One region of the Aureimonas sp. AU40 genome, then DNA from elsewhere that is predicted to be linked to it. Evidence: predicted binding sites of a transcription regulator. Region 1 holds the regulator's gene; each other region holds the start of a gene.
What was found. Region 1 encodes PhoB, which activates phosphate uptake and scavenging genes when phosphate is short. Its sites were predicted from a motif close to TGTCATNNANCTGTCAT; they were not measured.
Positions count from the first base shown of each region.

Region 2: AUL32_RS18520 (inorganic phosphate transporter) is a predicted target of PhoB. The motif match lies at 2,500-2,516, and genes of this name have one in related genera.
Region 3: AUL32_RS16355 (UDP-2,3-diacylglucosamine diphosphatase) is a predicted target of PhoB. The motif match lies at 1,895-1,911, and genes of this name have one in related genera.
Region 4: AUL32_RS10155 (alkaline phosphatase) is a predicted target of PhoB. The motif match lies at 3,022-3,038, and genes of this name have one in related genera.

Region 1 covers NZ_BBWL01000022.1:51,069-57,017, forward strand. Annotated here, with positions in the region: gene pstA (phosphate ABC transporter permease PstA) at 1-17, shown strand, start outside; gene pstB (phosphate ABC transporter ATP-binding protein PstB) at 35-844, shown strand; gene phoU (phosphate signaling complex protein PhoU) at 915-1,637, shown strand; gene phoB (phosphate regulon transcriptional regulator PhoB) at 1,643-2,374, shown strand; gene AUL32_RS07520 (DUF3297 family protein) at 2,456-2,713, opposite strand; gene AUL32_RS26420 (GcrA family cell cycle regulator) at 3,023-3,766, opposite strand; gene AUL32_RS07530 (aspartate aminotransferase family protein) at 4,148-5,356, shown strand; gene argF (ornithine carbamoyltransferase) at 5,353-5,949, shown strand, end outside.
Region 2 covers NZ_BBWL01000046.1:134,591-140,539, forward strand. Annotated here, with positions in the region: gene AUL32_RS18510 (DUF6005 family protein) at 1-25, shown strand, start outside; gene AUL32_RS18515 (sugar phosphate isomerase/epimerase family protein) at 22-846, shown strand; gene AUL32_RS18520 (inorganic phosphate transporter) at 860-2,467, opposite strand; gene AUL32_RS18525 (ABC transporter permease) at 3,182-4,936, shown strand; gene AUL32_RS18530 (ABC transporter ATP-binding protein) at 4,958-5,949, shown strand, end outside.
Region 3 covers NZ_BBWL01000042.1:59,131-65,079, reverse strand. Annotated here, with positions in the region: gene AUL32_RS16360 (NADP-dependent malic enzyme) at 1-1,675, opposite strand, end outside; gene AUL32_RS16355 (UDP-2,3-diacylglucosamine diphosphatase) at 1,962-2,795, shown strand; gene AUL32_RS16350 (MFS transporter) at 2,869-4,122, shown strand; gene dgcA (N-acetyl-D-Glu racemase DgcA) at 4,074-5,060, opposite strand; gene AUL32_RS16340 (ABC transporter permease) at 5,185-5,949, shown strand, end outside.
Region 4 covers NZ_BBWL01000030.1:61,251-67,199, reverse strand. Annotated here, with positions in the region: gene AUL32_RS10170 (ABC transporter permease) at 1-17, opposite strand, end outside; gene AUL32_RS10165 (ABC transporter ATP-binding protein) at 21-698, opposite strand; gene AUL32_RS10160 (hypothetical protein) at 703-1,158, opposite strand; gene AUL32_RS10155 (alkaline phosphatase) at 1,233-2,975, opposite strand; gene AUL32_RS10150 (amylosucrase) at 3,353-5,230, shown strand; gene AUL32_RS10145 (methyl-accepting chemotaxis protein) at 5,586-5,949, shown strand, end outside.

The DNA.
Region 1 (5,949 bases):
TCGAGCGTCGCTGGTAGGAAAGAACGGATTTCTTATGATGGACAATCTTCATTTGACCGCCGCCCCGAAGACCAACGCGCCCGTCCTCGCCACCAAGATGAAGGGCGAGAACGTCTCGGTCTTCTACGGCGCGAAGCAGGCCCTGTTCGAGGTCAATCTCGACGTCTACGAGCGGCAGGTGACGGCGCTGATCGGCCCTTCGGGCTGCGGCAAGTCGACCTTCCTGCGTTCGCTCAACCGCATGAACGACACGGTCGAGGGTGCCAAGGTCAAGGGCCTCATCACGCTCGACGGGGAGGACATCTACAACCCGCAGATCGACGTGGTGGAACTGCGCGCCCGGGTCGGCATGGTGTTCCAGAAGCCCAACCCGTTCCCGAAGTCGATCTTCGAGAACGTCGCCTACGGCCCGAAGATCCACGGTCTCGCCAAGTCGAAGACGGACCTGGAAGAGGTCGTCGTGACCTCGCTGCGCAAGGCCGGCCTCTTCGAGGAGGTAAAGGACCGCCTCCACGACGCCGGCACGGGCCTGTCCGGCGGCCAGCAGCAGCGCCTGTGCATCGCCCGCGCCATCGCCGTTTCGCCCGAGGTGATCCTGATGGACGAGCCTTGCTCGGCCCTCGATCCGATCGCGACCGCCACGGTCGAGGAACTGATCGACGAGCTGAAGCAGAACTTCACCATCGTCATCGTCACCCACTCGATGCAGCAGGCGGCCCGCGTCTCGCAGCGCACGGCGATGTTCCACCTCGGCAAGATCGTCGAGGTCGGTTCCACGGAAAAGATGTTCCAGAACCCCGACGACAAGCGCACGCAGGACTACATCACCGGCCGCTTCGGCTGACCTCGCTCCCGGCTCCCGCAGCCTTATCGGGCCGGGAGTCGTTCTCCGCGAAACAGGGAGAGTTCGTTTCATGGAACATCACATCGTCTCGTCCTACGACGACGAACTGAAATTCATCCTTCGTCGCATTTCCGAAATGGGCGGCCAGGCCGAGCGCATGGTCGAGCAGGCGGTCTCCGCCCTGATCCGCTCCGATTGGGGTCTGGCGCAGTCCGTCGTTGCCGACGACATCCTTCTCGACACGCTGCAGCGCGAAGTGGACGAGCGCGCGGTTCTCACGATCGGCAAGCGCCAGCCGATGGCACACGACCTGCGCGAGATCGTCGGCGCCATCCGCATCTCCAACGATCTCGAGCGCATCGGCGATCTCGGCAAGAACATCGCCAAGCGCGTGATCGCGGTGACCGACCACAAGCAGCCGGTGCAGCTGGTGCGCGGCATCGAGCACATGTCGGAACTGGCGCTGGGCCAGCTGAAGAACGTGCTCGACGTCTATGCCACGCGCGACGACGTGCGGGCGCTGGAGATCCGCGCGCAGGACGCCGAGATCGACGCGCTCTACACGTCGCTCTTCCGCGAGCTCCTGACCTACATGATGGAAGATCCGCGCAACATCACGGCTTGCACGCATCTTCTCTTCTCGGCCAAGAACATCGAGCGCATCGGCGACCACGCGACCAACATCGCCGAGACGGTCTACTACATCAAGACCGGCAAACAGATGGAGGTCGAGCGGCCCAAGAGCGACTCGACGCCCTCGATCGCCTCGCCCTCGACCGGCCTGAACGGGTAAGTCGCATGGGCGCCCGGATCACCGTCGTCGAAGACGAGGAGGCGCTGGGCGTCCTCCTTCGCTACAATCTTGAGGCCGAGGGTTACGACGTCGACGTGATCGCGCGTGGCGACGAGGCCGACCTGCGGCTGAAGGAGGGCGTGCCCGACCTTCTTCTGCTCGACTGGATGCTGCCCGGCCTGTCCGGCGTCGAGCTTTGCCGGCGCCTGCGCACGCGGCCCGAGACCGAGCGCCTGCCGATCATCATGCTGACGGCGCGCGGCGAGGAAAGCGAGCGGGTGCGCGGCCTTTCGGTCGGGGCGGACGACTATGTCGTGAAGCCCTTCTCGACTCCCGAGCTCATGGCCCGCGTGCGCGCCATGCTGCGCCGGGTGAAGCCCGAGCGCATCTCCAGCCAGCTCGTGGCGGGCGATCTCGACCTCGACCGCGAGACGCATCGCGTGCGCCGCGCCGGCCGCGAGGTCAAGCTCGGACCCACCGAGTTCCGCCTCCTGGAATTCCTCATGCAGTCGCCCGGCCGCGTCTTCTCGCGCGAGCAGCTCTTGGACGGCGTCTGGGGCCGCGACATCTATGTCGACGAGCGCACGGTGGACGTCCATGTCGGACGTCTGCGCAAGGCCATCAATCGGGGCCGCCAGCGCGACCCGATCCGCACCGTGCGCGGGGCGGGCTATTCGCTGGACGAGAACTTCACCGCCGCCGCGCGGCCCGTGCAGCAGCGGGCCGAAGCGAGCTGAAGCGACGCCTTATGATGAAACGGAAACGCCGCGAGAGCCAAAGGGCTGCTCGCGGCGTTTTCGTTTGGCGGAGGCGGGCGATCAGCCCTCGGCGCTGTCGTCCTTCAGATAGGGCTCGACCGTGCCCTTCAGCTTCATCAGCAGCGGCTTGCCCTGGCGGTCCTTGGCCTTGCCGGCGGCGACGCGCACCCAGCCTTCGCTGACGCAATATTCCTCGACATTGGTCTTCTCGTTGCCGTTGAAGCGGATGCCGATGCCGCGCGCCAGCAGCGCCTCGTCATGGAACGGGCTGTCGGGGTCGATCGCCAGACGGTCGGGAAGGGCGGGGGTATCGGTCATGTCATGGCCTTTTCGAAAGGGGCGTCGCGCGCCGGCCGGGCCGGCGCCTGGATCAGAAAGCGTCTTCCGCTCGCATGGCTTGCCTCATAACGCAGGACAGGCGCGAGCGGGAGACGCTTTCTAGAAGGAGGGCGGGGAGAGAGGCCGCAGGGGCGAGGCAGGCGCAAAGAAAAGCCCGGCGCGAAGGCCGGGCTCGAAACCGCGATGGATTAAAAGCGCCTGAAGCATTCCGGCTTGCCGGAACGCTGCAAGGTCCACGATTTCGTCTCATGTCTCGGAAAAGCATTTCCGCCTTGCCGGGGCGTGCCCTTAGCGAACGCGGCGGCGCTCCGACATCGGCTGGAAGGCGATGCGCGCGTGGTGCTTGCAATAGGGCGAAGAGTCCTGGGAATGGTTTCCGCAGAAGCGGAAGTCCGGGCTCAGCGGGTCGCCCAGCGGCCATTTGCAGGTGCGGTCGGAAAGCTGCACCAGCGTCAGGTTGCGCGACATGGGCACGACCTCGCCGCCTTCGGAATGACCGAATGGCTGGGCCTCCTCGAAGGCGCCGGCGTCCGGGTCCATCTTCAGGGCCGTGGCGCCCACCGAATGGATCATCGGCTGGCGGAGCGGCATGGGCGCGCGCGGCGGGGCGGAAGTGGGCATGGAGGGCGTCAGGATGCGCGGCGCTGCGCTCGGCGTCTGCATGGGGGCCGAGGCGGGCGTCACTACAGGGGCCGCGACGGGCGCGGGCGCGAACTCGCGGCGCGGGGCGGGCGGCTCCACCGCCGCGATCGACGGCGCGGCCACCGGCTCCGGCACGGGCGCGGCGGCGACCGGCACGGGCTGGGGCGCGGGCTCGAAGGCGGGCGCGACGCGCACCGGCGCCACGGGGGCGGCCTCGGCCGGGCTTTCGTCCGCGCCGCCCTTGGGGCGGTTGTCCAGCTTCAGCCGGTGAACCTTGCCGATCACGGCGTTGCGCGTCACGCCGCCGAGCTCCGCCGCGATCTGGCTGGCGCTTCGACCTTCGCCCCAAAGGCGGGTGAGCAGCTCGATGCGCTCCTCGGTCCAACTCATGAACAGACTCCTCGTACTCTGTCGCTGCGGGAGGGCGGCCGGTGCCGTCATCCATAGCCCCTGTCGATCCCTTGCGGATCGACGGGACTTCCCACACGAAATCTGGTGTCTGAGAGGGTTCTAGAACGCGAGTGCGAAGGGCGGCAAGAGTGGGCGCCGCCGGGCGAATCGTTTCGCCCCCTTTTCAACAGCTTATGGGTGCGGAGCGACGTTTACGGAAGCATAGAGGCTCGCAAAAGGCGAAACTTCGGCTTTCGTTGACAATTCGCGCCCCGGCCATGGTATAGGCAGCGCGTTGCGCGCGGGCTTATTGTGCCTGCCGCTCCGGCCGCCTTCGCGCCGCCGTTCCCTCCATTGTCCATGCCAACGAGAAGTATCGCCATGGCCGAGACCCACGACAATCCGCTGTTTGCCACCTTCGCGCGCGCGGACCTTCGAGTGGAGCGAGGCGAGGGGGTCTGGCTGCACATGTCGGACGGGCGCAAGTTCCTGGACTTCACCGGCGGCATCGCGGTGAACTCTCTCGGCCACGCCCATCCCCATCTCGTGGCGGCGCTCACCGAGCAGGCGGGCAAGCTCTGGCATACGTCCAACCTCTTCCACGTGCCCGGGCAAGAAAAGCTCGCCGGCCGGCTGGTCGAGGCGTCCTTCGCCGACAAGGTGTTCTTCACCAATTCCGGCGCCGAGGCGCTGGAATGCGCCATCAAGACGGCCCGGCGCTACCAGTATGTCTCGGGCCACCCCGAGCGCTTCCGCATCGTGACCTTCGAGGGCGCCTTCCACGGCCGCACGCTGGCCACCATCGCCGCCGGCGGCCAGGCCAAGTATCTCGAAGGCTTCGGCCCGAAGGTCGAAGGCTTCGACCAGGTTCCCTTCGGCGACGCGGCGGCGCTGCGCGCGGCGATCGGCGCCGAGACGGCCGCGATCCTGATCGAGCCGATCCAGGGCGAGGGCGGCATCCGCGCGCCCGACGCCGGCTTCCTGAAGCTGATCCGCGATCTCTGCGACGAGCACGGCCTGCTCCTGATCTTCGACGAGGTGCAGACCGGCGTCGGGCGCACCGGGCGCTTCTTTGCCTACGAGAGCACCGGCGTCACACCCGACATCCTGGCCTCGGCCAAGGGCATCGGCGGCGGCTTCCCGCTCGGCGCCTGCCTTGCCACGGACGAGGCCGCCAAGGGCATGACGCCCGGCACGCACGGCACGACCTTCGGCGGCAACCCGCTCGCCATGGCGGTCGGCAATGCCGTCCTGGACGTAGTGTTGGGCGACGGCTTCCTCGACCAGGTGCGCCACAACGCGCTCCTGTTCAAGCAGAGCCTTGCCTCGCTGGCCGATCGCTATCCCGCCGTGGTCTCGGAAGTGCGCGGCGAGGGGCTCCTGATCGGCCTTCAGGCCGTTGTGCCCAACACGAAGCTGATCGAGGCGCTGCGCGACCATTCGATGCTGGCGGCGCCCGCCGGCGACAATGTCGTGCGCTTCCTGCCGCCGCTCACCGTCACCGAGAGCGAAATCCGCGAGGCGATGGAGCGGCTGGAGGCCGCTGTCGCCGACCTGTCCCAGTCCCATCCCGAAAGCAGCGCGGCATGAGCCAAGTTCTCGCCTCCGCGCCGCCGGCCGTTTCGGCCGTCCGGCACTTCATCGATCTGTCCACCATGAAGGGCGGGGACCTGCGCGCCATTCTGGACGACGCGCGGGAGCGCAAGGCGCTCGGCCGCCAGGGCCCGCGCCCGCTCGAAGGGCGCATGCTCGCCATGATCTTCGAGAAGCCCTCGACGCGCACCCGCGTGTCGTTCGACGTCGGCATGCGCCAGCTCGGCGGCGAGACGCTGTTTCTGTCGGGCTCGGAAATGCAGCTCGGCCGGGCCGAGACGATCGCCGACACGGCGCGCGTCCTGTCGCGCTATGTCGACGCGATCATGATCCGCACCACGGATCATTCGCGCCTTCTGGAAATGGCGGAAGCTGCGACCGTGCCCGTCATCAACGCGTTGACCGACGACACGCATCCCTGCCAGATCATGGCCGATCTCCTGACTTTCGAGGAGCATCGCGGCCCGGTGAAGGGCAAGACCTTCGCCTGGACGGGCGACGGCAACAATGTCCTGAATTCCCTGATCGAAGCGGCGGGGCGGTTCGACTTCGCGCTGCGCGTGGCGACGCCCGAAGGGTCCGAGCCCGAT
Region 2 (5,949 bases), on a different contig from region 1:
CTGGCGCGAGGGTGTCGTCTCATGAAGGTCTCGCTCTGCACGATCACCTTCCGCCATCATCTCGTCTCGATCAGCGACATCGCGGGTTTCGCGCGCCGCGCGGGCTTCGACGGGATCGAGCTTTGGGGCGCCCATGCCCGGAATCTGGGGCCGGGGGAGCATGCGGCCTGGCTGTCGGCGCAGGGCCTCGCCGTTCCCATGCTCAGCGATTATCTGCCTCTCGACGCCGAGGAGGACTGTTTCCGCCGCCGCATCCGCGAACTCGGCGAACTCGCCCAACTCTGGGGCGCCCCTCGGGTGCGCACCTTCGCGGGAAATCGGGGGAGCGCGGCAACAGGGGCCGAGGAGCGGCGCTTCCTGACCCGGCGCCTGCGCGAGGCGGCGGCGCGGTTCGGAGACCACGGGCTTCGCCTTCTCGTGGAGACCCATCCCGGCACGCTGGCCGACGGTCTCAGCTCGCTCCTCCAGCTTCTGGACGAGGCCGCCGACCCGGCACTGCGCGTCAACTTCGACACGCTGCATGTCTGGGAAGGCGGCACCGACCCGCTGACCGCCCACGATCAGCTGGCCGGGCATATCGACTATTACCACCTCAAGAACGTCCGCCGCCGGGCCGATCTCGCTGTCTTCGAGCCCGCCAATGTCTATGCGGCGGCGGGGCGGCGGGAGGGCATGACGCCGCTCTTCGAGGGAATCGTCGATTATCCCCAGTTCCTTCGGGCGCTGCCAAGGCATGCCGAGGCCTCGCTCGAATGGTTCGGCGGGAATTGCCACGCCGTTCTCTCGGCCGACCTCGCCGCGATCCGGCACTTGCCGGACGCATCGCGCCTGCGGGCCACGGGCTGAGGCGGCGCGGCCTTCAGAAGAGGTGGAACAGAACGAAGTAGAGGCTGCCGGCCAGAAGGATCGAGACCGGAAGCGTCAGGACCCAGGCGGCCGCGAGATTGCGCAAGGTCGCGACCTGCAGGCCAGATCGGTTGGCGACCATCGTGCCGGCGACGCCGGACGAGAGAACGTGCGTGGTGGAGACGGGCAGGCCGAAACCGTCGGCCGCGCCGATCATCGCCATGGCGACGAGCTCGGCCGAGGCGCCCTGGCCATAGGTCAGGTGCGACTTGCCGATCTTCTCGCCGACGGTCACGACGATGCGCTTCCAGCCGATCATGGTACCGAGGCCGAGCGCGAAGGCGACGGCCACCTTGACCCAGGTCGGAATGAAGCGGGTCGCGGCGTCGAGCGAGGCCTTGTAGGTCGAAAGGGTCTGGGCTTCCGCCTGGGCGATGCCGAGCGACGTTCCCTTGGACAGGCGCTTCACCGCCTCGGCGGCGAGATACATCGAGTTGCGAAGGTTCTTGGTGGCCGAGGCCGGCACGGCGGAGAGCGAACCGTAGCCGGCGACTTCCGCGTCGATGCCGCGCATGAGGCCGATCAGGGCCGGCACCGTTTCCGGCGAGAGCGTCTTGTCGGCGATATAGCGCGTTACGATCTCGGCCGGGGCCGCGGGCACCGCGGCCTGTCCGGCATGGGTTTCCAGCACTGCCGTTGCGGCCGTCGAGGCGACGTGGAAATCGGCGACATAGCGAGCGGGCACGGCGGTGTTGAGGGCATAGGCCGTCGGCACGGTTCCGATCAGGATCAGCATGATGAGGCCCATGCCTTTCTGGCCGTCGTTCGATCCGTGCAGGAAGCTGACGCCCGTGCAGGTGAAGATCAGGAGGCCGCGAATCCAGGCCGGCGGCGGGGTCGCGCCCTTGGGCTCCTGATAGAGCGCCTCGTTGCGAACCAGGATCTTCATGGCGAAGAACAAGAGGGCGGCGAGGCCGAACCCAAAGATCGGCGACAGAAGCAGGGAATAGCCGATCTTCGTCGCCTCGCCCCACTCTACGCCGGCGGTGCCGCTCTGTCCGTTCATCAAAGCGTTGGCGAGGCCGACGCCGATGATGGAGCCGATGAGCGTGTGGGAGCTCGACGACGGCAGCCCATACCACCAGGTCGCGAGGTTCCAGAGGATCGCGGCCAGAAGCAGCGCGAACACCATGGCGAAACCCGCCCCGGAGCCGACCTTGAGAATGAGCTCCACCGGCAGAAGCGAGACGATGGAGAAGGCGACGGCACCGCTCGACAGGAGAACGCCGAGGAAATTGAAGAAGCCCGACCAGACGACGGCGACGTTCGCCGGCAGGGAATGGGTGTAGATGACGGTCGCAACCGCATTCGCGGTGTCGTGAAACCCGTTCACGAACTCGAATCCGAGCGCGATGAGAAGGGCGAGGAACAGAAGCGCGAAGGGCAGATAGGTCGTGGTCTGCACGCCGGCCGCCGCGGCGTCGGAATAGATGCTGTAGCCGACATAGAGGATGGCGGCGAGAATGGCCGCCGCGAACCCCAGCTTCCCCGAGCTTCCGAGCCCTCGATCGAGATCCGGCCGACGCGCCTCGAGGCTGAGGTTCGGATTCAAGGTGCTCATCGCGGCGTCCCCCTACACAATTTGGTGAGGCTACGCCGCTTCCATGACGTTTACGCAACGCTAACCAAGCGGGAGCGGCTCCGCTCCTTTGGACACTGGCATTGATACCGCGTGCGGAACGCCGCGTGATGCTGGTGCGAACTTTCTATACTCGATCCATGCGGGGCAAGGTCGGGCCTGCCCCGATGGATTTGAAAGGCTTGACGAGCGTATCGGAAGCGTCAGCGGTGGCCGGCCTACGAAGGCCATACGAAGAGAGGGCCATAAGCAGGCCTGAAGGGAATGCGTCGCTTTCCCGGCATACGCTTGCGGGCTTCGGAGATAAGCCCTCGACCTTGGTCATGCCGGAAGAGGGATATGCTTCGCACCCAGTCGCAGATTCGCAAATGCACGGTGCTCCTGATGGGCAGTCAACTTTCGAAGATGGGCGCAGCTAGGTCGGCCCAACCCAGCGTAGCTCGTGGAGGCGGCGCGACCACACCGAAGCATCGGCCCTCTATACTTTCGTATAGCGCAGATGACCCAATGCCAGTTCGCCCAGGGCAGCGCCCGGTGCTATCGCAGGGCTGCGAACGCCGCCGGCCTTTCGGCGGCGGTTCTCCAAACCATCAGACTTCTCCGGCGAACACTCTCTCGACGCGGCAAACCCGAGGCCCACGGCCTCGGGCCTGATCGCGCCTGTTCGCCGCGCGGAGGCAAACCGGAGGTGGGCTCATGTCATTCCTTTTCGCCTATGCCCGAGGCGGCGGCCCCACGAGGGCGATCGCATCGCTCGGCAGGACCAGCCTCTGGGCGGACGGGATCGCCTTCCTCCTGATGGCGGGCATCGCCGTGATGGTCGTGCATGGGGCGAACGAGGCGCGCCAGCCGCTCGAGGCCTTGCAGCAGACGCCGATCGTACTCGATCCCGCGCGCTTGCCGGACTACGCCCTGCGCACGACGCTTCGCATGTTCGCCGCGCTCGCCGCCTCGCTCCTCTTCACCTTCACGGTCGCGACGCTCGCCGCCAAGAGCCGCAAGGCGGCGCTCATCGTCGTGCCCGCGCTCGATATTCTTCAGTCCGTGCCGGTGCTGGGCTTTCTAACCTTCACCGTCACCTTCTTCATGGGCCTGTTTCCCGGCCGGCAGCTCGGGGCCGAATGCGCTTCGATCTTTGCGATCTTCACCGGCCAGGCCTGGAACATAGCGTTCAGCTTCTACCAGTCGCTGCGCACCGTGCCGGACGATCTGGACGAGGTCTCGCGGCAGTTCGGCTTCTCGGCCTGGCGCAGGTTCGTCCGCCTAGATCTGCCCTTCGCCATGCCGAGCCTCGTCTGGAACATGATGATGTCGATGTCGGGCGGCTGGTTCTTCGTGGTCGCCTCGGAGGCGATCACGGTGGGCGACAAGACCGTGACCCTGCCCGGCATCGGCTCCTGGCTCGCCCTCGCCATCGAGGAGAAGAACTTCGGGGCGGTGGCGCTCGCCGTGGCCGCCATGGCGGTGGTGATCTTGCTCTACGACCAGCTTCTCTTCCGGCCGATCGTCGCCTGGGCCGACAAGTTTCGCTTCGAGCAGACCGCCTCTGCGAGCCGGCCCAAGTCCTGGGCCTACGATCTCGTGCGCCGGACGCGTCTCCTGAAGACGCTCGCCGCCGCCCTGGCCTGGCCCTTCCGCCTCGCCGAGACCGCTCGCCTGCCCGCCCTGCCCAGGGTGCCAATGCCGGCGATGGGCCGGACCTATGCGAAAGCCGTCGATCTCGCGTGGCTGGGGCTCGTCGTCCTCGGCTGCGCCTGGGGCCTGCGGCAGCTTGCGACCTTCATCGCCGAAAGCTTGACCTTCGCCGATGTCCGGGAGGCCTTCACCCTTGGCCTTGCGACCCTGGCGCGCGTCGCCGCGACGACCGCGATCGCCAGCGTCATCTGGGTGCCGATCGGGGTCTGGGTGGGGCTGCGGGCGCAGTGGGCCGAGCGCGTGCAGCCGGTCGCCCAGTTCCTCGCCGCCTTTCCCGCCAACGTCCTGTTTCCCTTCGCGGTCGTGGCCATCTCCGGCCTGCATCTCGACCCCAATATCTGGCTGTCCGTGCTCATGATGCTCGGCACCCAGTGGTACATCCTCTTCAACGTCATCGCCGGGGCGAGCGCGATCCCGACCGACATGAAGGAAGCCAGTTCCATCTTCGGCTTTCGAGGGTGGCAATGGTGGCGCCAGCTCGCGCTGCCCGCGATCTTTCCCTATTTCGTCACCGGCGCGCTCACCGCCTCCGGCGGCTCCTGGAACGCCAGCATCGTGGCGGAGACGGTCTCCTGGGGCGACACCAAGCTCGAGGCGGCGGGGCTCGGCTCCTATATCGCCAACGCGACGGCGGCCGGAGACTTCCCCCGCGTCGCGCTCGGTATCGCCATGATGAGCCTCTTCGTCATCCTCTTCAATCGCACCGTGTGGCGGCCGATGTACGGCTATGCCGAGCGGCACCTGCGTCTCAACTGACCGGAAAGCGGGAGCGCGACCATGAACGCAATCCAGACTCATCCCCTCGTCGATGTCCGGGGCGTGCGCCATGCCTATGGCAAGGCGAGCGGCGCCGAGAAGCTGGTGCTCGACGACGTGAACCTCACGCTGTTCGACAACGAGATCGTCGCGCTTCTCGGCCGCTCGGGCTCGGGCAAGTCCACCCTACTTCGCTCCATCGCTGGGCTCATCAAGCCGATGGTGGGCAGCGTGTCCTTTCCCGCCGCGCAGGCGAGAGGCGAGGAGACGAGCGTCAGCATGGTGTTCCAGAGCTTCGCGCTCTTTCCCTGGCTGACGGTCCTGCAGAATGTCGAGGCGGGGCTGGAGGCCAAGCGCGTGCCGCGCGAGGAGCGGCGCAAGCGGGCCCTCGCGGCCATCGACCTGATCGGCCTCGACGGGTTCGAAAGCGCCTATCCCAAGGAGCTCTCGGGCGGCATGCGCCAGCGCGTCGGCCTTGCCCGGGCGCTCGTGGTGGACCCTTCGATCCTCCTGATGGACGAGCCCTTCTCGGCGCTCGACGTGCTGACCGCCGAAACGCTGCGCACCGACCTTCTCGATCTCTGGAGCGAGGGCCGCATGCCGATCAAGTCCGTCCTGATGGTGACGCACAATATCGAGGAGGCGGTGCTGATGTGCGACCGCATCCTCGTCTTCTCTTCCAATCCGGGCCGCGTCATCGCCGAGATCAAGGTGGATCTGCCGCAACCGCGCAGCCGCCAGGACCCGAATTTCCGCGCCCTGGTCGAGGACATCTATGTCAGGATGACGACCCGCAGCGAGGCCGACCACCACCGGGAGGGGCTCTTCCCGGGAACGGACATCGGCATGGCGCTGCCGCGCGTTTCCACCAACTCGCTGGCCGGCCTGATGGAGACCATCGCCGCGCCTCCCTACGAGGGGCAGGCGGACCTGCCCAAGCTCGCGGCCGAGTTGCAATACGAGGCCGACGACCTCTTCCCTATCGCCGAAGTGCTGCAACTCCTGCGCTTCGC
Region 3 (5,949 bases), on a different contig from region 1:
CGGCGTCGCCGCGCGACACCGAAACGGCCGCGATGACGGTCGTGTTGGTGCGAACCAGGGCGCGGGCGGTGTCCGGGTTGACGCCGCGACGGCCGACCTTCGAGAAGTAGTGATCGACATAGTCGCGATAGCGCGGATCGTCCTCGGGGTTCACCACCTCAAAATCCTGATCCTGCCGGATGCGCAGCGCGAAGCGCTCCAGGCGGGACTGGATGACGCTGGGTCGGCCGACAAGGATAGGCTGGCAGATCTTCTCTTCCAGAAGCACCTGCGCGGCGCGCAGGACGCGCTCGTCCTCGCCATCGGCGAAGATGACGCGCTTGCCGGATTTGCGCGCGATCTGAAAGATCGGCTTCATCACGAGGCCGGAGCGGAAGACAAAGCGGTTCAGCTTGTCGATATAGGCGTCCCAATCCGCGATCGGACGCGACGCGACGCCGGAGTCCTCGGCCGCCTTGGCCACCGCCGGCGCGATCTTGAGAATCAGTCGGGGGTCGAAGGGCGAGGGAATGAGATAGTCTGGCCCGAAGACCGGTGTTTCCGAGCCATAGGCCTTGGCCGCGACCTCGGACACTTCCTCGCGCGCCAGGGCGGCGATCGCGTCCACCGTCGCGATCTTCATCTCTTCGTTGATCGTGGTCGCGCCGCAATCCAGCGCGCCGCGGAAGATGAAGGGGAAGCAGAGGACGTTGTTTACCTGGTTCGGGAAGTCCGAGCGGCCGGTGCAGATGATGGCGTCCGGGCGCACCTCGCGCGCAAGGTCCGGCATGATCTCCGGCGTCGGATTGGCGAGCGCCATGATCAGCGGGCGATCGGCCATCTTCTTGAGGAGTTCGGGCTTCAACACGCCGGCGGCGGAAAGGCCGAGGAAGATGTCGGCGCCCTCGATCACGTCGGCCAGCGAGCGGGCCTCGGTTTCCTGCGCATAGACCGCCATCCAGCGGTCCATACGCCCTTCGCGGCCCTTGTAGACCACGCCGTCCTTGTCGGTGCAGAAGATGTTCTCGACCTTCGCGCCGAGCGAGACGAGGAGGTTGAGGCAGGCGATGGCGGCCGCGCCCGCACCCGAGGTGACGATTTTCACGTCCTCGATGCGCTTGTCGCCGAGCAGCAGCGCGTTGCGCACCGCTGCCGAGACGATGATGGCCGTGCCGTGTTGGTCGTCATGGAAGACCGGGATGCCCATGCGGGCCCGCAGCCGTTCCTCGACCTCGAAACACTCCGGCGCCTTGATGTCTTCCAGGTTGATGCCGCCAAAGGTCGGCTCCAGCGCCGCCACGACATCGACGATCCGGTCGATCTCCTGCGCGTCGATCTCGATGTCGAAGACGTCGATATCGGCGAACTTCTTGAACAGGACGGCCTTGCCTTCCATCACCGGCTTGGAGGCGAGGGGGCCGATATTGCCAAGTCCCAGAACCGCCGTTCCGTTGCTGACGACGGCGACGAGATTGGCGCGGCTGGTGTAGTCGGCGGCGAGATTGGGGTCTTCGGCGATGGCAAGGCAAGGCGCGGCGACGCCAGGGGAATAGGCGAGCGCCAGATCGCGCTGGTTGCCGAGGGGCTTGGTCGCCTGGATCGCGAGCTTACCGGGCTTGGGGTGGCGGTGATAGAAGAGCGCCTGTTCGTTGAGGTCCGCGGCGGCGGCCTGCCGCTTGGTTTCTTCGGCGCTCATGCTCTCTCCAATCCTCAAGGGCGCTTCCGGCCGGGGCGAGGACCTGGCGGGCGACGCGATCAAAACCAGGACGCTCGCGGGCTTCGGATCGACCCGGGGGCCGCCGAAACGGAGCGAGAGGCGGGCCGGCGGGTGGGCTCGACCCGAGAGTTCGTCCTTTGGAATGCCTGTAGGACAGATGCGGCGCGGAGAGCAATCGCCAAGGCGCACGCCGCGCGGCGTCATACGGCTGCAACAGGGTTAAGGCAGATTAAGCCGTATACGGTCGAAGCGACGGACGGCACCCATGGAACAGTGGACGAACACGCGGCATGTGCGGACCTTGTTCCTGTCCGACATCCATCTCGGCTCGCGCGCCGCGCAGGCCGATCTTCTGATCGATTTCCTGCGCTGCCACGACGCGGAAAAGATCTATCTCGTCGGCGACATCGTAGACGGGTGGCGTCTGAAGCGCTCCTGGCACTGGCCCCAGTCGCACAACGACGTCGTGCAAAAGCTCCTGCGCAAGGCGCGCAAGGGCACCGAGATCATCTATGTGCCCGGCAATCACGACGACTTCCTGCGCGATTTCGTAGGTTCGCATTTCGGCGGCATCGAGGTTCGTCTGAACGACGTCCACGTCACCGCCAACGGCAAGCGCCTCCTGGTGATGCATGGCGACGAGTTCGACGTCGTGGTGCGCCATGCCAAGCTTATCGCCCATCTCGGTGACTGGGCCTATGACATGGCGATCGCCATCAATGTCGTCTTGAACTGGACGCGCCGTCGCCTCGGCTTCGGATACTGGTCCTTCTCCTCATGGGCCAAGGGCCGCGTGAAGCGCGCCGTCAACTTCATCGGCGCCTTCGAGGAGGCCCTGTCCGGCGAGGCCAAGCGGCAGGATTGCGAAGGCGTGATCTGCGGCCACATCCACCACCCCAAGATCGGAAACATGGGCGACATGCTCTATGTCAACACGGGCGACTGGGTGGAAAGCTGCTCGGCCATCGTCGAGCGTCACGACGGGACGCTTGAACTCGTCCATTGGACGGCGGTCGAGAAGGTCGATCCCGCGACCGACCCGCGCGTCGGCCTGCGCTTCCTCAAAGGGCGCGAGCGGCTGCCCGAGGCGGCGGAATAGCCTGCCAGGGCCGTTTGCCCGCGCGGGAGCGGTTTGGTAGGGAGGGGACGTCCAAGCCCCGAAAGCGCCCGCCATGCCCTCGCTCCCGCCGGCCTCTCCCGAATCGAGACGGGCCTTCGACCGGCGCATGTCCTTCGTCTTCGCCGGCAATTTCGTCTCGCTCGGTGTCTTCTATCCGTTCTTTCCCGTCTGGCTCGGCTATCAGGGGCTGGATGGAGACGAGATCGGCCTGATCCTGGCGATCCAGATCGGGCTTCGCGTTCTTGTCTGCCCGCCCGTGCTGCGCCGGGCCGATCGATCTAGCGACCGCGCCCATCTCCTGATCGCCGCCGGCTTCGCGAGCCTCGCCGCTTCCTGCCTGTTCTTCGTCGTGGACGGGATGGCGCAAGTCCTGATCGCGACACTGATCCTGGCGGCCGTCTGGTGTCCCGCGATTCCCTTGAGCGATGCGATCGCGCTTTCCGGCGTGCGCCGGCTCGGGTCGGACTACGGGCGATCGCGCCTTTGGGGGTCGATCGCCTTTATCGCGGCCAATGTCGCTGGCGGAGCCCTGCTCGGCCGCATCGGCCATGGCGGCTTTCCGATCGTCCTGACGCTCACCTTCCTCACCGCCGCTCTCGTCACGCTTTTCGCGCCGCGAATGGGGCAGCCGCGTCAGGCATCGCCGCTGCCGCTTTCGCCGACGCAGGAGCCTTGGCTTCCCGCGCGGTCCCTGGCCGATCGGTTCCGCCGCCTTGCGCCGGCTCCCGATCTCCGCCGCCTGCTGCCGCTGCTGCTGGCGATCGCGCTGATCCAGGCGAGCCACGCAATGCTGAACGGTTTCGCCTCGTTGCAATGGGCGCGGCTCGGCTACAGTCCGATCGAGATCGGCGTGTTCTGGGCGATCGGCGTCACGGCAGAGGTGGCCCTGTTCCGGCTGGCGGCCAAGCCTTTGCGTCGCTTCGGCGTGCGCGCCTTCCTGATCGCGGCAGCCGTCACGGCGGCGGCGAGATGGTCGCTTCTATCCACCGATCTCGGGCTCATCGGTTTCGCCATTCTGCAGACCACGCACGCGCTGACCTTCGCCGCGACGCATGTCTCGCTGCAAACGCTGATCGGCTCGTCCGTCGCGGAAAACCGCTTCGGGGCGGCGCAGGGGCTGAGCTTCGCGTTGCAGACGGTGCTGATGGCCGGCGCGACCTTTGGCGGCGGTCTTCTCTACAAGAGCCTCGAGGCCGGCGCCTTCTACGCGATGACGGCCCTGGCCCTGATGGCGCTCGGCCTTCTCCTCGTCGCGCCTCAGCCCCAGAGCGCAGGCTCCGGAGGCCAGACGAGCGAGCCTTCGTAGCGCAGCCCGTTCGGCCGGTCCTCGCGCAGCAGAAGCGGTCCGTCGAGATCGACCAGCTCGGCGCCCTTAGCCAGCAGCAGGGCCGGCGCCATGCCGAGCGAGGTGCCGACCATGCAGCCCACCATCACCCCGAACCCGAGCCGGCGCGCCTCCGCGAGGAACACCAGTCCTTCCGTCAGCCCGCCGGTCTTGTCGAGCTTGAGGTTCACGTAGTCGTAGCGCCCCACCAGCTCGTGCAGGTCGGCACTGCCATGAACGGATTCGTCGGCGCAGATCGGAACGGGATGCGGAGTGTGCGCCAGGATGGCGTCCTCATTCGCCGGCAGCGGCTGTTCCACAACGAAGGCGCCGATGCCGGCGGCCGCCAGGAGGTTGGCTTTCAGATTGTTCGGCGTCCAACCTTCGTTGGCGTCGATGATGAGCCGCGCTTGCGGAGCCGCCGCGCGCACCGCTTGCATCCGCGCCGGGTCCTCGTCTCCGCGCCCGACCTTCACCTTGAGCACCGCGCGATGCGCAACGGCGCGCGTGGCGGCGGCCATTTCCTCGGGCGAGCCGAGCGAGATCGTGTAGGCGGTTTCCACCGGTTGCAGGGCGCCGATGCCGGCGAGATCGGCCGCGCGCGCGCCCTTTCGCTTGGCTTCCAGGTCCCAAAAGGCGCAATCGAGCGCATTGCGCGCCGCGCCCGGCGGCAGCAGCGCCTGGAGGGACGCGCGGTCGAGCCCCGCGTCGATCGCCCCGCGCACGCTTTCGATCGCGCCCACGACGCTGTCCACGCTTTCGCCATAGCGGGCATAGGGGACGCACTCGCCGCGACCCGTCATGGTTCCGTCGGCAAGGGTGCAGGCCACGACCACCGCCTCGGTCTTGGCACCGCGAGCGATCGTGAATTGCTTGGCCAGCGAAAAAGCGTCCACTGTGACCGAAAGACGACTCGTCATTTTAATCCCTTACCCGATCTTAACGTCTCTATTCGGCGTCTGGCGCGAAGGCTAGGTGTCAACACGCGAAGTGGAAGAGCCTGGCTGGGCCATTCCCGCTCCATCACGGACTGAAACACCCGGCATGCTAGACAAACCAAAGCCTGACGAGCGAAGCGGACCGAGAGGCAACGAATCCTCTCCTCCGTCGATCGAGGCCGAAAAGGGCAAAGGCGGGATCGTCCTCAAACTGGGGGGCGACTGGCTGGCGCGCACGATCGGCACGATCGAGGACAAGATCGAGGAAACGAGCCGCGCCGACCTTGGCGGCACGGTGACGCTGGACTGTGGCGGCATCGGTCGCATGGACACGTCCGGCGCCTTCCTGATTGAGCGGCTGGCCCGCGAAATGGACGGCAAGGGCGGCAAGGTCGAGTTCCAGGGCGCCGAGAAGGACCAGACGCTGTTCGAGGCCGTGCGCAAGTCGCTCGACGTCAAGCGTCAGGCGCCGGCTCCCAAATCCACCAACCGTCTCACCGACTTCTTCGCCGCCATCGGCGAGAACATGTTCGCCATAGTCCGCGAAGTCGCGATGGGGCTGAACATCGTCGGCGCCGCGCTTTACGGCGCGGGCCGGCGCATGACCGGCCAGACGCAGATCCGCCCCGCCGCGATCGTCAACCAGATGGACCGCATGGGCGTTCGCGCCGTTCCGATCATCACGCTGATGAGTTTTCTGATCGGCGCTGTCATTGCGCAGCAGGGCGCCTTCCAGCTGCGCAATTTCGGCGCCGAAATCTTCGTGGTCGATCTCGTCGGCATCTTGCAGCTGCGCGAAATCGGCGTTCTTCTGACCGCCATCATGATCGCCGGCCGATCCGGCAGCGCTATCACCGCCGAGATCGGCTCG
Region 4 (5,949 bases), on a different contig from region 1:
CAGATGAAACCGAACATGGCTCAGGCCTCCGGGGCCGAAAGGAGGCGGCCGTTGGCGAGCCTGACGACGCGGTTCATGCGGCCGGTGAGATGCGGATCGTGCGTGGCGACGATCAGCGTGACGCCCGTCTCGGCCCCGAGTTCCAGGAGGAGATCGCCCACCGCCGCGCCGGCCTCTGCGTCGAGGCTGGCGGTCGGCTCGTCGGCGATCAGGATCGCCGGCCGGCCCGCCAGGGCGCGCGCCACGGCGACGCGCTGCATCTGCCCGCGCGACAGGGTCTCCACCCTTTGCGCCGGCCGCTCGATGCCGAAGCGCGAGAGCAGCCTTTGCCCTTCGGCCCGCGCCTCAGCCAGCGGCAGGGCGCGCGACAGGCGATGGGGCAGAAGCACGTTGTCGATCGCCGACAGGCCGGGAAAGAGGTGGAAATCCTGCATCACCAGCCCGACATGGCGGGCCCGCCAGCGGTCGCGCCCCGCTTCGCTCAAGGCACTGAGATCGGTCTCGCCCCAGCGCACCGTGCCCTGGCGCACCCGCTCAAGGCCGCTGACGGCGTTGAGAAAGGTCGTCTTGCCCGAGCCCGAGGCGCCGGTCAGCGCGATGCGCTCGCCGGGCTGGAGATCGAGCGCGGGGATGGCGAGGGCGGGCGCGTCCAGCCCGGGAAAGCGGACTTCGAGATCGCGAAGAACGAGCGCGGACATGGGATCACACGGAGGAGAAACGGGCGTCGACGATCCGCACCAAGCTGACGAAGCCGGTTTCGGGGTCGGTCCAGGAGCCCACCTCCAGCCGGCCCGACACCGCGATGGGCCGGTTGGCCTGCTCGAAGGTCTGCCGCTCGCGGAGATAGACGACGACGATATTGGCCGGCCAGTCCGCGTCCGAGGAGCAGAAGGGGCAGATCGACATGGGAATTTCGGTGAGCACGAAGAACTGCGCCTCGGCCTTGAGCGGCGGCGCCATGAAGCCGCGCATCTCGACGCTCTGACCGGCCAGCGACTTCAGCTTGTCGGAGAAGGCGAGGCCGAGCACGCTGATCTTGCCGTAGAGATCGTCGAAGCCGAGCGCTTCGGCGGCGCGGGCCGAGGGCGCGCGAAACGCTGCGAGCGCTCCGAGCAGCGATGCTGTGAAGCGCCGGCGGGAGAGAGCGAGCCCGGTCATGGCGAAGTCCTCCAATGGCAAAGGCCCCGGCGCGGCGCGCCGGGACCCGTCTGCGTCCGAAGGGACGTGAAGTTTTAGTTCTTGGCGGGCGCCAACGCGAAGGCATCGGCGAGAACGCGGTAGATGTCGCTCTCTTCCATGTAGCCTTTGAACTCCTCGGCGCCGGGGCCGGCGGCCTGCAGCACCACGTCGTCCACCGCATGGACGGCGGTGTCGGCCGAGCGCGGCAGGTTGCCTTCGCGGAACACGGCGCCGGGAACGTTCTTGTAGGCCTCGTTCGCCACGTATTCCTTCTTCTCGTTCTGGACGGCGGGCTCGAACGGGCCGTCCACCTTCGGGCGGAAGGTCTCGTAATAGTCCGGGAAGTCGGCGGCGAAGATGGCGAGGCGGCGCGACACGTCCACGCGGTCGGGATAGCCGTCGCCGTCCTTGTCCTCGTAGTTGGGGAAGCCGGCATCGGCATAGACGCCGACCTTCTCGCGCATTTCCGTGCCCGGCTTGTCGTCGTCGATCGTGCCGATGATCGAGATGCCGTGCGTGTGGTCGGCCGTGGTGACGATCAGCGTGTCGGGATGGGTGCGCTGGAACTCGCGCGCCACGCCCACGGCCTTGTCGAACTCGATCGTGTCGATCATCGAGCGCTCGAAGTCCATCGGGTGCGAGGCCTTGTCGATGCACGAGCCCTCGACCATCAGGAAGAAACCCTCGGGGTTCTTCGACAGGCGGTCCAGCGCGATCTCGGTCATCTCGACCAGACCCGGCTGGTTGGGGAATTTCGACACGGTGCCCTTCTTCAGGAAGCCGCGATCCAGCATGAAGTCCATGTTGCCGGTGTGGAACAGGCCGAGCAGCTTTTCCTGGTTCGAGCCCTTGGCCGTCTCCAGCTCGCCCTTGTCGGTCGCCAGCGCGTAGCCCGCGCCCTGGAACATCTGGATGTAGTTCTTGTCGTCCTTGCGCTTGGAGCCGGGCGTCGACTGCGGCAGGAAGTAGGCCGAGCCGCCGCCGAGCAGCACGTCCGGCTTCACCTTGAACAGCATGTCGACGATCTCGGGCTTGTCGGCGCGCTTGCGGGTGTGGGACACCACTGCGGCGGGCGTCGCGTCCTCGACCTCGGAAGTGACGACGATGCCGACCGACTTCTTGGTGGTGCGGCGCAGCGCCTCGGCGATGGTCTCGACCTTCGGATCGTCGAAGGAGTCCTTCGTGCGGTCGGCATAGACGCCGAGCGCGTTGATCGCCGACTTGTGGCCAGTCATGTAGGCCGACATCGTGTTGGCGCTGTCGGTGGCGATGGAATTGGTCGAGGACGTGCCGACGAAAGCCATGTGGTCGAGATCGTCCATGGCGAGGCGGCCGTTCGCCTTGCCCTCGGTCATGCCCTTGGACATGATGCGCGCGCCGGTGCGGTTGGCCACCGTCATGCCGTCGCCGAGCAGGAAGATGATGTTCTTGGCCTTGGCCGTGGCGGGCGTGCCGTAGACCTCCCAGGTCACCGCCTTGGTCTCGTCGCCGGCCTTGGCCTCGACCTTGTAGCTGCCCGGCGCCAGGATATGGCCGCCATGGATGCGGATGGCGGAGGCCTCGACGCCGTCTTCCTTCTCGATGAACTCGACGGGCTGACCGAGCACTTCGGCGGCGGGCTTGCCGTTGATGGTGACGGCGACGTCGCCTTCCTTCACAACGCCCTTGAACTCGACCTTCATGTCGAAGGGCGAGCCCGCCAGGATGGTCGCACGGTCGAGAGGCATGACCGTCGCCGCATGGGCGGTGGCGGTGAGCGCGCTGGTGACGACGAGCAAGCTGAGAAGGTGGCGCATCGATTGTCTCCACTGGGATCTGTCGGTTGCGGCATAGGTTTTCTTCATAACATCCGCGTGACAGCCCAGTTGAAAAATTCGAAACGGGCTCCAGTGGTGTTATGTTATAACATAAGAGACGAGATGAGGGGGTATCGCGGTTGGGTGAATGCTTCGCGCGTGAAGAACACGTCTGGCCCGGGGCAAGTCGTCGGAGCATCAGCTCCGCCCTCATACTTGCCGACGACTGATCCCTCGTGTCCGCGTTTCCCCATCTGCATGGCTGGCGAGCGGTTGGGCGTCGCGCGGATGGCGCGCCCTCCGCCGGGCGGCTGCTTCCCGGCCGCGCGGCCGCATGATATCGCGCCTGTCGGTTCAACCCATAGGCGAGATCAGACGTGTCCGACGTGCCGAGCTTTTCCGACGCCCTCGCTCATGTGCTGGCCCATCCCCAAGCCGCAGGCTGGGACGCGGCGTTCCGGCGCCGGTTCGACACGTATTTCCCCGCGCTGTTCGCCGAGTTCTCGGCGGTCTATGCCGGGCATCCCGCGTTCCTGCGCGAGCTCGCCGAGGCGGTGAACTGCGCCGCCTCGTCCTATGCCGAGCGCTCGGGTGAGCTGAAGGCGCTGGACGCCGCGCGCGAGGCCGAGCCGAACTGGTTCACGGACGAGCGGATGCTGGGCGGCGTCTGCTATGTCGATCGCTATGCCGGAACGCTGAAGGGCGTCGAGGACCAGCTTTCCTATTTCGAGGAACTGGGTCTCACCACTCTCCATCTCATGCCTCTGTTCCGGGCGCCGGAAGAGAATTCCGACGGCGGCTATGCCGTCTCTTCCTATCGCGAGGTGAACCCGAAGCTCGGCACCATGGCCGATCTCGAGCATCTGGCCGGCACCCTGCGCCGGCGCGGCATTTCGCTCACCGTCGACTTCGTCTTCAACCATACATCGAACGAGCATGAATGGGCGCGCCGGGCGCTGGCCGGCGAAAAGACCTACGAGGACTATTACCTCGTCTTTCCCGACCGGACGCTGCCCGACCAGTACGAGCGCACGACGCGGGAAATCTTTCCCGACGACCATCCCGGCTCCTTCGTGCAGCTGCCGGACGGGCGCTGGATCTGGGCGACCTTCTACCATTTCCAATGGGACCTGAACTACGCCAACCCCGCCGTTTTCCGCGCCATGGCGGGCGAGATGCTGTATCTCGCCAATCGCGGCGTCGAGATCCTGCGCATGGACGCGGTCGCCTTCATCTGGAAGCGGCTCGGCACGCCTTGCGAGAGCCTGCCCGAGGCACACCGTTTGCTGCGCGCCTTCAACGCGCTCTGCCGCATGGGCGCGCCGGCCATGGTGTTCAAGTCCGAGGCGATCGTCCACCCGGACGAGGTCGTCTCCTATATCGACCGCGCCGAATGCCCGATGTCCTACAATCCGCTGGTTATGGCGCTGGGCTGGGAAGCGCTGGCGACGCGGGACGCGCGCCTGCTGCAGCAGGCCTTCGACCGGCGCCAGTCGTTGCCGCCGGGCTGCGCCTTCGTCAACTATGTCCGCAGCCACGACGATATCGGCTGGACCTTCGCTGACGAGGAAGCGGCCGAACTCGGCATCCACGGCGGCGACCACCGGCGCTTCCTGAACGGATTCTTCGTCGGGCGCTTTCCCGGCTCCTTTGCGCAAGGCGAGCCCTTTCAGGAAAATCCGCGCACGGGCGATTGCCGCATCACCGGCACCACGGCCTCGCTCGCGGGCCTGGGGCGCGATCCCGACGCGGGCATCCGCCGCGTCCTGCTGCTTCATTCCGTCGCGCTGGCCGCCGCCGGCATTCCGCTTCTTTATCTCGGCGACGAGGTCGGCCAACTCAACGACCTCACCTATCTCGACCGCCCGGCCGAAGCGGTGGACAGCCGCTGGGTTCACCGGCCCTTCCGCCCGGACGCGCTCTACGAGCAACGGCACGACGAGGGCACCGTGGCCGGCCGGCTCTATGCCGGGCTGCGTCATCTGATCGCCCTGCGCAAGGCGACGCCGGCCTTCGGCGGCACGGCGCTGCGCGGCTTCTGGACCGGCAATCGGCATGTCTTGGGCTTCCACCGGCCCGAGCGGGGCGGGGTTCTCGTCTTCGCCAACCTGTCGGACGAGGCGCAGGTGCTTTCGCCCGAACGCTTCGGCGCGCTGCCGTTCTCCATGCGCGATCTCGTGGGCGGGAAGCAGGTAATTCTTGGCGACGGTCTCACGCTTCCGCCGCTCGGCTTCGTGTGGCTCGCACCGGCTTGAGGGGCGCGAGACGGCCGGCGCGGTCCGTGACCAGTAGATCGTTCTGCAATCTAAGGTTTCGATAAAAGATTTCTAGGTTCTGCTGATGGCCTTCTCATCGCCGCGACTAATTGGGACGCGATTGTCCTAATGCCTTTCACTCGTATTCATTCGCCTACTCTGCGAAGCGTGTGGCAATAATGCGTTGATAGTGAGATGTTCTTCTCTTGGTCGTTTCGATGTTGATTCTCGATGATGATTGCAGAGCCGAAATCGAATCTTGAAAATTGGGTGATGAGCCCAGTCGCCATTGTTGGATTCTCCAAGATTTAACTTCCCGCTGGCATGATCCTCTAATGTTTGGAGGAAACGTTTCATGCGCATGTGGCATTCCATCAAGCTGAGGTTGGCCCTGGCTTTCGTCCTTCTAACTTTATTGGGCGCGGCCGGCAGCGTTCTTGGCTTGAGACAGTCCAGCCATACGTTCGCGGCGCTGGACGAGCTTGCCAAGCGCCCCTTCCTTCAGGTCGAAGCCGTCGGCCAGGTGCGCCTGGCGCTCGCCGACGCGCGGCGCATCCTGTTTCGCGCCATGGTGGTTTCGCCCGAGGAGCGCGCGACGATCCAGACCGAGTATGGCGGCATCTGGTCGGACGCCGATCGTTGGATGAAGAGCTTCGAGGCGACGGTCGGCCCCGAGGGGCAGGCGGCCGCGCGAGCCCGCGCCGCCTCGCTGACGGCGC